Regions from separate parts of the Streptomyces sp. NPDC052016 genome, predicted to be linked through region 1. Evidence: riboswitches for the same ligand, from Rfam matches in the RefSeq annotation. Region 1 holds a riboswitch; each other region holds the start of a gene.
What was found. Region 1 has a riboswitch for thiamine pyrophosphate ahead of thiC (phosphomethylpyrimidine synthase ThiC). Riboswitches for the same ligand answer to the same signal wherever they lie in the genome.
Positions count from the first base shown of each region.

Region 2: linked by a shared signal. The riboswitch ahead of thiO (glycine oxidase ThiO) and the one ahead of thiC (phosphomethylpyrimidine synthase ThiC) in region 1 are both predicted to bind thiamine pyrophosphate.
Region 3: linked by a shared signal. The riboswitch ahead of ACIHAR_RS11830 (thiamine ABC transporter substrate binding subunit) and the one ahead of thiC (phosphomethylpyrimidine synthase ThiC) in region 1 are both predicted to bind thiamine pyrophosphate.

Region 1 is NZ_JBIUBX010000018.1:150,725-154,933, forward strand. It holds gene ACIHAR_RS23255 (YibE/F family protein) at 1-1,381, opposite strand, end outside; TPP riboswitch at 1,769-1,958, shown strand; gene thiC (phosphomethylpyrimidine synthase ThiC) at 1,951-3,747, shown strand; gene ACIHAR_RS23265 (hypothetical protein) at 3,831-4,209, opposite strand, start outside.
Region 2 is NZ_JBIUBX010000003.1:240,977-245,185, reverse strand. It holds gene ACIHAR_RS06085 (FAD-dependent oxidoreductase) at 1-367, opposite strand, end outside; gene ACIHAR_RS06080 (hypothetical protein) at 400-750, opposite strand; TPP riboswitch at 803-914, shown strand; gene thiO (glycine oxidase ThiO) at 912-2,075, shown strand; gene thiS (sulfur carrier protein ThiS) at 2,072-2,272, shown strand; gene ACIHAR_RS06065 (thiazole synthase) at 2,276-3,070, shown strand; gene pknB (Stk1 family PASTA domain-containing Ser/Thr kinase) at 3,420-4,209, shown strand, end outside.
Region 3 is NZ_JBIUBX010000007.1:233,488-237,696, reverse strand. It holds gene ACIHAR_RS11835 (ABC transporter permease) at 1-1,504, opposite strand, end outside; gene ACIHAR_RS11830 (thiamine ABC transporter substrate binding subunit) at 1,558-2,640, opposite strand; TPP riboswitch at 2,728-2,834, opposite strand; gene rlmN (23S rRNA (adenine(2503)-C(2))-methyltransferase RlmN) at 2,862-3,968, opposite strand; gene ACIHAR_RS11820 (aminoglycoside phosphotransferase family protein) at 4,095-4,209, opposite strand, start outside.

The DNA.
Region 1 (4,209 bases):
GCAGCAGCGGCAGGGCCGCGCCGGCGTAGGCGAGGACTAGCGTGTTGACCACGGACGCGATGTGGTCGCGGCCGATGCGGATGCCGGCCTGGTACAGGCCCCGCCAGCCCATCGACGGGTTGGCTTCGTGCAACTCCCAGACGGCCGACGTCTGGGTGACCGTCACGTCGTCGAGGACGCCGAGCGAGCCGATGATGATTCCGGCGAGCAGCAGACCGCTCATGTCGATCGACGGATAGAGACCGTGGATGAGACCGGTGTTGTCGTCCGTGTTGCCGGTCAGCGCGGCCCAGTCGATGAACCACGAGCCGAGGAAGCCGATCAGCAGCAGTGAGATGAGCGTCCCTAGTACCGCGACCGACGTGCGGGCCGAGAGGCCGTGACACAGATAGAGCGCGATCAGCATGATGGCGCTCGATCCCACCACGGCCACGAGCAGCGGGTTCGAGCCCTGGAGGATCGCGGGCAGGATGAAGAAGTTCAGGATCAGGAAGCTGATGGCCAGCGCGATCAGCGCCATGACGCCCCGCAACCGCCCGACGACCACGACGGCGACGGCGAAGATCGCGGCGAGCACCGCCATCGGGACGCGACGGTTCACGTCGGTGACCGAGTACTGCAGGTCCTTGGGTGCGGCGGGCTCGTACGCGACCACGACCTTCTGGCCCTCGTGCAACTGCCGTGACTGGTCGGGCTGCACGATCTCCGTGAACGTACGGCCCTTGTCGTTGCCCGTGTCCACGCGGATCGTGGCCCGCTTGCACGTGCCGTTCGCCTGCTGCTGGGCGGAGGAGCCCTCGGCCGTGGAGGTGTCACCGGTCGGGGTGCCACCGGAGGCGTGCACCGACGAGCAGCTCACGCTCTCGACCTTCGTGACCGTCGCATGCTGGGTCTGGCGGTCGAAACCGACTCCGGTGCGCTCGTGCGGCGGGGCGCCGCCGGGCCACAGCACGACGAGCCCGGCGAGTACGGCCACGGCGAACGGGATGAGGACGGCTGCGATGACCTTCCGCAGGTGCTGGGAGACGGGCGCTGCCGGGCCGTGACCGTGGCTGTGCGCATGCCCGTGCCCGCCGCCGGAACCGGCGCCGTGTCCGCCGCCGTGTCCGCCGCCGTGTCCGCCGCCGTGTCCGCCACCGGGGCCTCCGCTGTGTCCGCCGCCGGAACCCGCGCCGTGCCCGCCGCCGGGACCCGGCCAGCCACCGGATTCAGGGCCGTGCCCTCCGCTGTGTCCGTCTCCCGGGGCATGCCCGTGGCCGTGACCGCCGTCCTGACCCCCAACCGGCCCGCGCTCGCCACCACCACGGCCGTGTTCGGGGCCACCGGGCCCATGCCCGTAACCGCCGCCGCCCGGCTCCTGACCTCCGCCAGACCCGTGCACGCCACCGAACCCCGGGGAACTGTCTCGGTACCCGGGCCCCTGAGCATGCCCACTGCTGAAGTCGCGGACGTCACCAGGACCCTGACCAAGACCTTGACCAGGGCCAGGACCCTGAGCAGGACCAGCACTTCGACCAGAGCCAGGACCCCGGCCAGGACCAGCACTTGGATCAGAGCCAGGGCGGGGTGCAGGGCCCGGACCAGGACCGGAGCCACGGCTGTGGCCGGCACCGGGGCCGGGACCGTCGCCGTTTCCGGCACCCGTGCCGCGGGGCGGTTCGGGCGGTGGGTACGGGGGATGGTGTGTCGTGGTCACCGACCGATCATCGCAAGAACGAAGGGGGCCCTCTGTTCACCGCGCCCGAATTGCCGCTAGCGTGGGGGCAACCTTTGCACACGCGGGAGCTCGGAGCACCGGGCTGAGAGGGCGCTGACCTCCGTCTTCGCGATGTTTCACGTGGAACGTCACCGGCATCGAGTGATGTTTCACATGAAACGTCGGCAGACGGCAATCGCTGCGTCGACCGCTGAACCTGTTACCGGGTAATGCCGGCGTAGGGAGTAGGTCTCATGACCAACAAGGACGCACGCACGCCTGCCTCCACGCAGATCTCTGCCGAGATCTCCGCCAACGGGGAGGCCGGGAAGTCCGTCGGCTGGCACAAGGCGTACGTCGAGGGCCCCCGCCCCGACCTGCGGGTGCCGGTCCGTCAGGTGCACCTCACCAACGGGCAGTCGGTCACGCTGTACGACACATCCGGCCCGTACACCGATCCGCATGTCGAAACCGACGTCCGAAGGGGCCTGCCGCCGCTGCGGGAGAACTGGATCATCGCTCGCGGCGACACCGAGGAATACGCGGGCCGCCCGGTCCGCCCCGAGGACGACGGTATCAAGCACACCTCGCCCCGCGGTGGCCTGCGCAACCTCGACGCGGTCTTCCCGGGACGGCCGCGTGTGCCGCGCCGGAGCCGCGACGGCAAGGCCGTCACACAACTCGCGTACGCGCGCCGGGGCGAGATCACGCCCGAGATGGAGTACGTGGCGATCCGGGAAAACGTGTCGCCGGAGGTGGTCCGCGAGGAGATCGCGGCGGGCCGGGCGGTTCTGCCCGCGAACGTCAATCACCCGGAGATCGAGCCGATGATCATCGGCAAGCGTTTCCTGGTCAAGGTGAACGCCAACATCGGCAACTCCGCGGTCACCTCCTCCATCGAGGAGGAGGTCGAGAAGATGACCTGGGCGACCCGCTGGGGCGCCGACACGGTCATGGACTTGTCCACAGGCCGCAACATCCACACCACGCGCGAGTGGGTGCTGCGCAACTCCCCCGTTCCCATCGGCACGGTGCCGCTCTACCAGGCACTCGAGAAGGTCGACGGCAAGGCCGAGGAACTGACCTGGGAGATCTACAAGGACACCGTCATCGAGCAGGCCGAGCAGGGCGTGGACTACATGACGGTCCACGCGGGCGTCCGCCTGCCGTACGTCCCGCTGACGGCGAACCGCAAGACCGGCATCGTCTCCCGCGGCGGCTCGATCATGGCGGCCTGGTGTCTGGCCCACCACAAGGAATCGTTCCTCTACGAGAACTTCAAGGAGCTCTGCGAGATCCTCGCCGCCTACGACGTCACGTACTCGCTCGGTGACGGTCTCAGGCCGGGCTCGATCGCGGACGCCAACGACGAGGCGCAGTTCGCGGAGTTGAGGACGCTCGGGGAACTCAACCGGATCGCGAAGCGTTTCCATGTTCAGACCATGATCGAAGGCCCGGGCCACGTCCCGATGCACAAGATCAAGGAGAACATCGACCTTCAGCAGGAGATCTGCGATGAAGCTCCGTTCTATACGCTCGGCCCGCTGACCACGGACGTCGCGCCGGCGTACGACCACATCACCTCCGGCATCGGTGCCGCGATGATCGCCTGGTGGGGCACGGCCATGCTCTGCTACGTCACGCCCAAGGAGCACCTGGGCCTGCCCAATCGTGACGACGTCAAGACCGGCGTCATCACCTACAAGATCGCCGCCCACGCGGCCGACCTCGCCAAGGGGCACCCCGGCGCGCAGGAATGGGACGACGCGCTGTCCGACGCCCGGTTCGAGTTCCGCTGGGAGGACCAGTTCAACCTGGCCCTCGACCCGGACACGGCCCGCGAGTTCCATGACGAGACACTGCCTGCGGAGCCGGCGAAGACGGCCCACTTCTGCTCGATGTGCGGGCCGAAGTTCTGCTCGATGAAGATCTCCCAGGACATCCGCCGCGAGCACGGCGGAACACGTGCGGAGATCGAGGAGGGGATGGCGCAGAAGTCCCAAGAGTTCGCGGCGGCGGGCAACCGCGTCTATCTGCCGTTGGCCGACTGACGGGCGGTAGGCGCCGGGCTCCACCCGTAGGCGCGCCGGCGTACGGCTTGCGCTCCCCTTCGGTGGGGGCGCAAGCCGAAGGCCTACTCCGGCTGGTGTTCCGGGCCTCCGAAGTCCGGGCTGGTGTAGTCCGGGCTGCTGAAGCTCGGGCGTGAGCCGGTCGTGCGTCCGTCGTCGGGGCTGGTGAACCCCGGACGGTCGTAGCCGATCTTCGGCAGACGGCCGGTCGGCGCCGGCGGGGCCGGCTCGGGGTGCAGCGCGGCAGCCGTGCCGGGGTCGGCGAGCGCCTCGCGCAGGAACGGCAGTATGCCCCGTTCCAGCAGGGCTTCCCGCCAGGCGTCCCTGGCGCGGGCCACCTCCTCGCTCAGCTCACCGTACGGACCGGCCTCCAGGGAGGGGCGGTTGCGCAGGGCGGTCAGGAGGAGTCCGACGGTGGCGACGAGGATCGCGGCCGCGGCGATG
Region 2 (4,209 bases), on a different contig from region 1:
CCGGCAGCCGGATCGGTTCGGCGCCGGTGGCCAGGACGAGGACGTCGTACGGGACGGGCCCCGTCTCGGTGTCCAGGACGTGGTCGGCGGGGCGCACGGCGAGCGCCTCGCTGCCCAGCCGCAGCTCGACGTCCAGGCTCTCGAAGTCGACGTCGAAGGCGGAGTCCTCCGCCTTGCCGAGCAGGACGGCCTTGGACAGCGGCGGCCGGTCGTAGGGCTGGTGGGGTTCGGCGCCGATGAGCGTCACCGTCCCGTCGAAGCCCTGTTCGCGCAGGGCGACCGCGGTCTGCACCCCGGCCATGCCCGCGCCGACGACGACCACCCGCCGCCGCGCCGGCCGGCCCTTCTCCCGCGTCTGCTCGCTCACCTGATCACCATAGACAACTGACGATCTGTCAGTCAGTGGTCGTGCTCCGTGACCTGTTCCACAATGCTGGTCCCGCTGCCCTGCTGCGACTCCCACTCCCACGTCTCGTCGAGCCGCACCCGGCCGTCGTCCAGTTCCACGACCGTCGACACGCAGTGTCCGGAGGACGTCGTCCCGTCGTGCTTGAGCTGGACGTACCGGAAGTCGAGCCGGTCGCCTTCCCGCGTACCCACCAGGTGCCCGCGTACGACGTCGCCGCCCGCGTAGTCGGCCCAGATCACACCGCCCCGCTCGTGGTAGGCGAAGCGGGTGCGGGTGCCGACCTGGCCGGGGGCCTGGTCGGCGACGGGGGCGAGGACGAGGCCGTCCAGCGAGCGGGGCATGAGGTGAGGCTCCCTTACAGAGGCTCGGATCCACGGGCTAGGGTGGCCAACGTAGAGCACTCGCGGGAGCCCGGACGCACCGGGCTGAGAGGGAGGCTGGCGGCCTCCGACCGTACGAACCTGATCCGGGTCATGCCGGCGAAGGGAGGGGCTGGACGCCCATGTCCTCACGTACGTCAGACGTCCTCGTGGTCGGGGGCGGCATCATCGGGCTGGTGACGGCGTGGCGGGCCGCGCAACGCGGAATCGCCACGGCGGTGGTGGACCCCGAACCGGGCGGCGGGGCCGCGCAGGTGGCCGCCGGGATGCTGGCCGCCGTCACCGAACTGCACTACGGCGAGCAGACCCTGCTCGGCCTGAACCTGGCCTCGGCCCGCCGCTACCCGGACTTCGCGGCGGAACTCACCGAGGCCACCGGCCAGGACCTCGGCTACCGACGCTCCGGCACACTCGCGGTCGCGCTGGACGCCGACGACCGCGCGCACCTGCGCGAACTGCACGTCCTGCAGCAGCGGTCGGGACTGGAGTCGCAGTGGCTGTCCGGGCGGGAGTGCCGGCGGCTGGAGCCGATGCTCGCGCCCGGGGTGCGCGGGGGGCTGCGGGTGGACGGCGACCACCAGATCGATCCGCGGCGGCTGGCGGGGGCGCTGGTGACCGCCTGCGAACGGGCGGGCGTGGTCTTCCACCGGACGTGGGCCGAGCGGCTGTCCGTGGTGGCCGGCCGGGCGGCGGGGGTCCTCACGCGCGCGGGTACGCCGCTGGCGGCGGGGCAGGTGGTGCTCGCGGCCGGCAGCCTCAGCGGGCGGCTCGCGGGCGTGCCGGACGAGGTGCTGCCGCCGGTACGGCCGGTGAAGGGCCAGGTGCTGCGGCTGACCGTGCCGCGGCGGTACGCCCCGTTCCTGACCCGGACGGTCCGGGCCGTGGTGCGCGGCAGCCACGTGTACCTGGTGCCGCGGGAGAACGGCGAGCTGGTCGTCGGCGCGACCAGCGAGGAACTGGGCTGGGACACGACGGTGACGGCGGGGGGCGTCTACGAGCTGCTGCGCGACGCGCACGAACTGGTCCCCGGCATCACCGAGCTGCCCCTGACGGAGACCCGCGCGGGCCTGCGTCCGGGGTCCCCGGACAACGCGCCGCTGCTCGGCCCGACCGAGCTGGACGGGCTGCTGCTGGCGACCGGGCACTACCGCAACGGCGTGCTGCTCACCCCCGTGACCGGCGACGTGATGGCACACGCCCTGGCCACCGGTGAACTCCCCGACGAGGCCCGTCCCTTCACGCCCCGGCGCTTCGCCGCCGCCGCACTCTCGGAGCAGCCCGCATGAACATCTCCGTCAACGGTGAGCGGCGGGAGGTCGCGGCCGGCACCACCCTCGACGCCGTCGTACGGTCCCTGACCGCGGCGCCCTCCGGGGTGGCCGCGGCGCTCAACGAAACCGTCGTCCCGCGCGCGCAGTGGTCCGCCACGGCCCTCTCCGAGGGTGACCGCGTGGAAGTCCTCACGGCCGTCCAGGGAGGCTGAGCCATGGCCGACGACCCCTTCGTCCTCGGCGGTACGACCTTCTCGTCCCGCCTCATCATGGGTACCGGCGGTGCCCCCAGCCTGGAGGTGCTGGAGCGGGCGCTGGTCGCCTCCGGGACCGAACTGACGACGGTCGCGATGCGACGCGTGGACCCCTCGGTGCACGGCTCGGTCCTGTCGGTGCTGGAGAAGCTCGGCATCCGCGTCCTGCCGAACACGGCGGGATGCTTCACGGCGGGTGAGGCGGTGCTGACGGCACGGCTGGCCCGGGAGGCCCTGGGCACCGACCTGATCAAGCTGGAGGTCATCGCGGACGAGCGGACACTGCTCCCGGACCCGGTCGAACTGCTCGACGCGGCCGAGACGCTGGTCGACGACGGGTTCACCGTGCTGCCGTACACCAACGACGATCCCGTGCTCGCCCGGAAGCTGGAGGACGTGGGCTGCGCGGCGGTGATGCCGCTGGGCTCGCCCATCGGCTCCGGCCTGGGCATCCGCAACCCCCACAACTTCCAGCTCATCGTCGAGCACGCGCGCGTGCCGGTGATTCTGGACGCGGGGGCCGGTACGGCGTCGGACGCGGCGCTGGCGATGGAGCTGGGGTGCGCGGGGGTGATGCTGGCGTCGGCGGTGACGCGGGCGCAGGATCCCGAGCGGATGGCTTCCGCGATGAGGCACGCCGTGGAAGGGGGCCGGCTGGCCCGGCTGGCGGGCCGGATCCCCCGCCGCCACTTCGCCGAGGCGTCGTCTCCTGCGGAGGGCCGAGCCACGCTGGACCCGGAGCGCCCCGCGTTCTGACCCGGCACCCAGCCCCCAGGTCACGGCGCAGGAGCGCAGCCGGCACGCTCCCGCAGCCGCCCGCGGCGGGGAGCGGGTCGTGGCGGTGCGGCGCAGCCCGTCGCGTGGCGCTGCCGGCCAAGGTCCACAGCTACCGGCAGGCAGCAGTACGCCCGACCGGCGACGGGCTCGCCGCACCGCCACGACCCCGACCCACCCACCGGCGAGAAGCGAGGCACCCCCGACGGCGCCACGCGCACGCCCGTCCACCCACCAGCACGCCCCACCCCACGTCACAGCTCCGCTGCAGTCCCGCTCCGATCAGGACGACGAGACCGGGCTGTCCGTGCGGGCTCGTACACTCGCGTACGTGGACACGACCCTTCAGGACCCTCTGGTCGGGCAGGTGCTCGACGGGCGTTATCGCGTGGACGCGCGGATCGCAATCGGCGGGATGGCCACGGTCTACCGGGCCGTGGACACCCGCCTCGACCGGGTCCTCGCGCTCAAGGTGATGCACCCCACCCTCGCGACCGACGCCTCCTTCGTCGACCGCTTCATCCGCGAGGCCAAGTCCGTCGCACGCCTGGCCCACCCGAACGTCGTCCAGGTCTTCGACCAGGGAGCCGACGGGTCGTACGTCTACCTGGCCATGGAGTACGTCGCCGGCTGCACCCTGCGGGACGTCCTGCGCGAGCGCGGGGCGCTGCAGCCGCGGGCCGCGCTGGACATCCTGGAGCCGGTGCTCGCCGCGCTCGGAGCCGCGCACCGGGCCGGTTTCGTCCACCGCGACATGAAGCCCGAGAACGTCCTGATAGGGGACGACGGACGGGTCAAGGTCGCCGACTTCGGCCTCGTACGCTCGGTGGACACCGTCACCAGCACCACCGGCGCCGTCCTCGGCACCGTCTCCTACCTCGCGCCCGAGCAGATCGAGCAGGGCACGGCCGACGCGCGCGTGGACGTGTACGCGTGCGGCGTCGTGCTCTACGAGATGCTGACCGGTGAGAAGCCGCACGACGGGGACTCCCCCGCCATCGTGCTCTACAAGCACCTCCACGAGGACGTCCCCCCGCCCTCCGCCACCGTGCCCGGCATGCCGTACGAGCTGGACGAGCTGGTCGCCTCGGCCACCGCCCGCACCCCGGACGTCCGTCCGC
Region 3 (4,209 bases), on a different contig from region 1:
CGTAGTTGATCTCGCCGGCCCGGCCCAGGAGCCGTGCTACGGCGACTGGCAGCGTCGGGCTGTCGGGCCGTGCGATGAACACCGTCGCCCCGAACTCCCCGAGCGACACCGCGAAGGCGAACCCGGCGGCGACGAGCAGCGCCCGCCGCACCATCGGCAGGTCCACCTCCCGCCACACCCGCCAGGGCGACGCCCCGAGCACGGCCGCCGCCTCCCGCAGCCGTACGTCCACCGCCCGCAGCACGGGCAGCATGGTCCGCACGACGAAGGGGACGCCGACCAGCGCCTGCGCCAGCGGCACCAGGATCCAGGTGCCGCGCAGGTCCAGCGGGGGCTCGTCCAGCGCGATCAGGAACCCGAAGCCGACGGTCACCGCGGAGACGCCCAGCGGCAGCATCAGCAGCGCGTCGAAGCCGCGGACGAAGCGGCCGGCGTCGCTCCGGGCCAGGGCGGCGGCCGCCAGCCCGCCGATCGCCACGGCGATGACGGTGGCGACCACCGCGTACTGCAGCGAGTTGCCGATCGCGTCGATCGGCGGCACGAGGAAGACGTTGCCCTCGTCGCTGGTCAGCGCCCGGTAGTAGGCGAAGTCCGGCGCGTCCAGGGAGCGTTGCACCAGCACCGCGAGCGGCAGCAGGATCAGGACGACGACGGTGACGAGGACACCGGCCAGCAGCACCCACTGCCCGGCGCCGCGCGGCCGCCGAGCCGTCACGGAGGCGTCCACCAGCCGCAACGCGGTCTCGCGCCGCCGTACGGTCCAGGCGTGCACGGCGAGGATCGCGCCGACGGCGAGGAACTGCACGATCGTGAGGACGGCCGCGGTGGACAGGTCGAAGATCTCCGAGGTCTGCCGGTAGATCTCGACCTCGAGGGTCGAGAAGGCCGGCCCGCCGAGGATCTGCACCACGCCGAAGGAGGTGAAGGTGAAGAGGAAGACCATCAGGGCGGCCGCCGCCACGGCGGGGGCGAGGGCCGGCAGGGTCACCTGACGCCAGGCCCGCAGCGGTGACGCGCCCAGCGTCCGCGCCGCCTCCTCCTGCCGCGGGTCGAGCTGCGCCCACAGCCCGCCCACCGTCCGGACCACGACCGCGTAGTTGAAGAAGACGTGCGCGAGCAGGATCGCCCACACGGTGGTGTCCAGCCGTACGCCCCACTGCTCGTCGAGCAGCCCGCCACGTCCGACGAGCGCCAGGAACGCCGTGCCGACGACGACCGTCGGCAGCACGAACGGGACGGTCACCACCGCCCGCAGCAACTGCTTGCCGGGGAAGGCGAAGCGGGCGAAGACGTAGGCGGCGGGCAGGGCGAGCAGGAGGGTGAGCGCGGTGGAGGCGAGCGCCTGCCAGGTGGTGAACCACAGGACGTGCCGGATGTCGGACTGCCCGAGCACGTCCCGGAGCCGCCCGAACCGCCACTCCCCGTCGGCGTTCAGTCCGCGCGAGACGATCGCGGCGACGGGGTAGGCGAAGAAGAGCCCGAAGAACGCGACGGGCAGGACCATGAGCCCGAGCCGCGCCGCGCTCCCCGTACGCCTCCCGGAGGTCTTCCGGGGGGCTACTTCAGGACGAGTGAGGTCCACGACTTGACCCACTGGTCGCGGTCCGCGGCGATCTTCGCCGGTTCCATGGTCTCGGGGTCCTCGGCAGGGGGCCCGTACTGGGTGAACTCGGCGGGCACGGCCGCGCCCTCGAGCACCGGGTAGACGAACATGTTGAGCGGCATGTCCTCCTGGAACTTCTTCGAGACCAGGAAGTCGATCAGCGCCTTGCCGCCCTCGCTGTTCTTCGCGTTGCTCAGCAGCCCGGCGAACTCGACCTGCCGGAAGCAGGTGCCGTCGGCGACACCGGTCGGGGCGGTGGCCGGCTTGGGGTCGCCGTAGATCACCTCGGCGGGCGGGGAGGAGGCGTAGGAGACGACGAGCGGCCGGTCGGCCCCGGCCTTCTTGCCGCCGGCCGAACCGGAGAACTCCTCGTTGTAGGCCTGCTCCCAGCCGCTGACCACCTTCACGCCGTTGGCCTTGAGCTTCTTCCAGTACCCCTCCCAGCCGTCGTCGCCGTACCGCGCGGCGGTGCCGAGCAGGAAGCCGAGGCCGGGCGAGGAGGTGGAGGCGTTCTCGGTGACGAGGAGGTTCTTGTAGGCGGGCTTGACCAGGTCGTCGAAGGTGGCGGGCGGGGCCAGCTTGCGGTCGGCGAAGTACTTCTTGTCGTAGTTGACGCAGATGTCGCCGTAGTCGACGGGGGTGACCCGGTGCTCGTCCGCGTCGAGCTGGTACCGGCTGTCGACCTGGTCGAGCCCCTTGGCCTCGTACGACTGGAAGAGATCGTTGTCGAGCGCGCGGGACAGCAGCGTGTTGTCGACGCCGAAGAAGACGTCGCCCTGCGGGTTGTCCTTGGTGAGGACGGCCTTGTTGACGGCCTGTCCGGCGTCGCCGTCCTTGAGGACCTTCACCTTGTAGCCGGACTGCTTCTCGAAGTCCGCGAGGACGTTCTCGGAGACGGCCCACGAGTCGTGGCTGACGAGGGTGACGGTCCTGGAGCCGCCGCCGGACGCGGTGTCGTCGGACGACGACGAACCGCACGCGGACAGCGTGACGAGACCGAGGCCGACGGCCGCGGCCACGAACGTCCTGGTGTGCACTGGATTCCTCCTGGGGTTGACCAGGAAGAGACGCGGCCCTGCCCGGGGCCCGCGGAGGTTCCGCCGGCCCCGGGCAGGGCGCAACAGCTCGAGTGATGACCGAACTTCCTACCCAGAATGACCTGGGCGAGGTTCAGAGGGTCTGCGGCCGGTTGCCGCACTCTCAGCGCTGTGGCGCTCCCCTGTCGGAATATGAAGGTATGAAGTTGTCCGGGATCAGACTACCGCTCGGTGGCGGCGAGCTGACCACACGCCCCGTCGATCTCCTGGCCGCGGGTGTCCCGGACGGTGACGGGCACCCCGTGCGCCGCGATCGCCTCGACGAACGCCTTCTCGTCCTCGGGCCGTGAGGCGGTCCACTTCGAGCCGGGGGTCGGATTGAGCGGGATGAGGTTGACGTGCACCGGCCGCCCCTTGAGGAGCCGCCCGAGGCGGTCACCACGCCAGGCCTGGTCGTTGATGTCCCGGATCAGGGCGTACTCGATGGACAGCCGCCGCCCGGACTTCTCGGCGTACTCGAACCCGGCGTCCAGCACCTCGCGCACCTTCCACCGCGTGTTCACGGGCACGAGGGTGTCACGCAGCTCGTCGTCCGGGGCGTGCAGCGAGATGGCGAGCCGGCACTTGAAGCCCTCGTCGGAGAACCGGTGGATGGCCGGGACCAGCCCGACGGTCGAGACGGTGATCCCGCGCTGCGAGAGCCCGAGCCCGTCCGGCGTGGGGTCGGTGAGGGCGCGGATGGCCCCGACGACCCGCTTGTAGTTGGCGAGGGGCTCGCCCATCCCCATGAAGACGATGTTGGACAGCCGGGCCGGCCCGCCCGGGACCTCCCCGTCCCGCAGCGCCCGCATCCCGTCCACGATCTGGTGCACGATCTCGGCGGTGGACAGGTTCCGGTCCAGTCCCGCCTGCCCGGTCGCGCAGAACGGGCAGTTCATGCCGCACCCGGCCTGCGAGCTGATGCACATGGTGACCCGGTCCGGGTACCGCATCAGCACCGACTCGACGAGCGTGCCGTCGAACAGCCGCCACAGCGTCTTGCGGGTGGTGCCCTGGTCGGTCGACAGATGCCGGACGACGGTCATCAGGTCCGGCAGCAGCGCCTCGCGCAGCTTGTCACGCGCGCCGGCGGGGATGTCGGTCCACTCCGCCGGGTCGTGCGCGTACCGTGCGAAGTAGTGCTGCGACAGCTGCTTCGCCCGGAACGGCTTCTCACCGATCTCCGCCACCGCCTCCTTCCGCTCGGCGGGCGAGAGGTCGGCGAGGTGCCGCGGCGGCTTCTTGGCTCCGCGGGGGGCGACGAAAGTGAGTTCTCCGGGCTTAGGCATAGCGATACCAGTGTCGCAGATCCACTCGGGTGACCTGGGCTGCGAGCCTTGCACGGTGGTCGTCGTCGGTCGTCGTTGGTCGCCTCCGGTCTTCCCTGGGTCGTCGTCGCCGACGTTGTGAGCAGCTCAGGTCACTGCTTCGGTGCCGGGGCCGTGGAGCGTCGCGGTGAGGCGTCGCAGCGACGCCTGGGCGGGCGGGCCCCAGGTGGGCTTGCCGCCCGGACGGCCGTGGACACCCGCG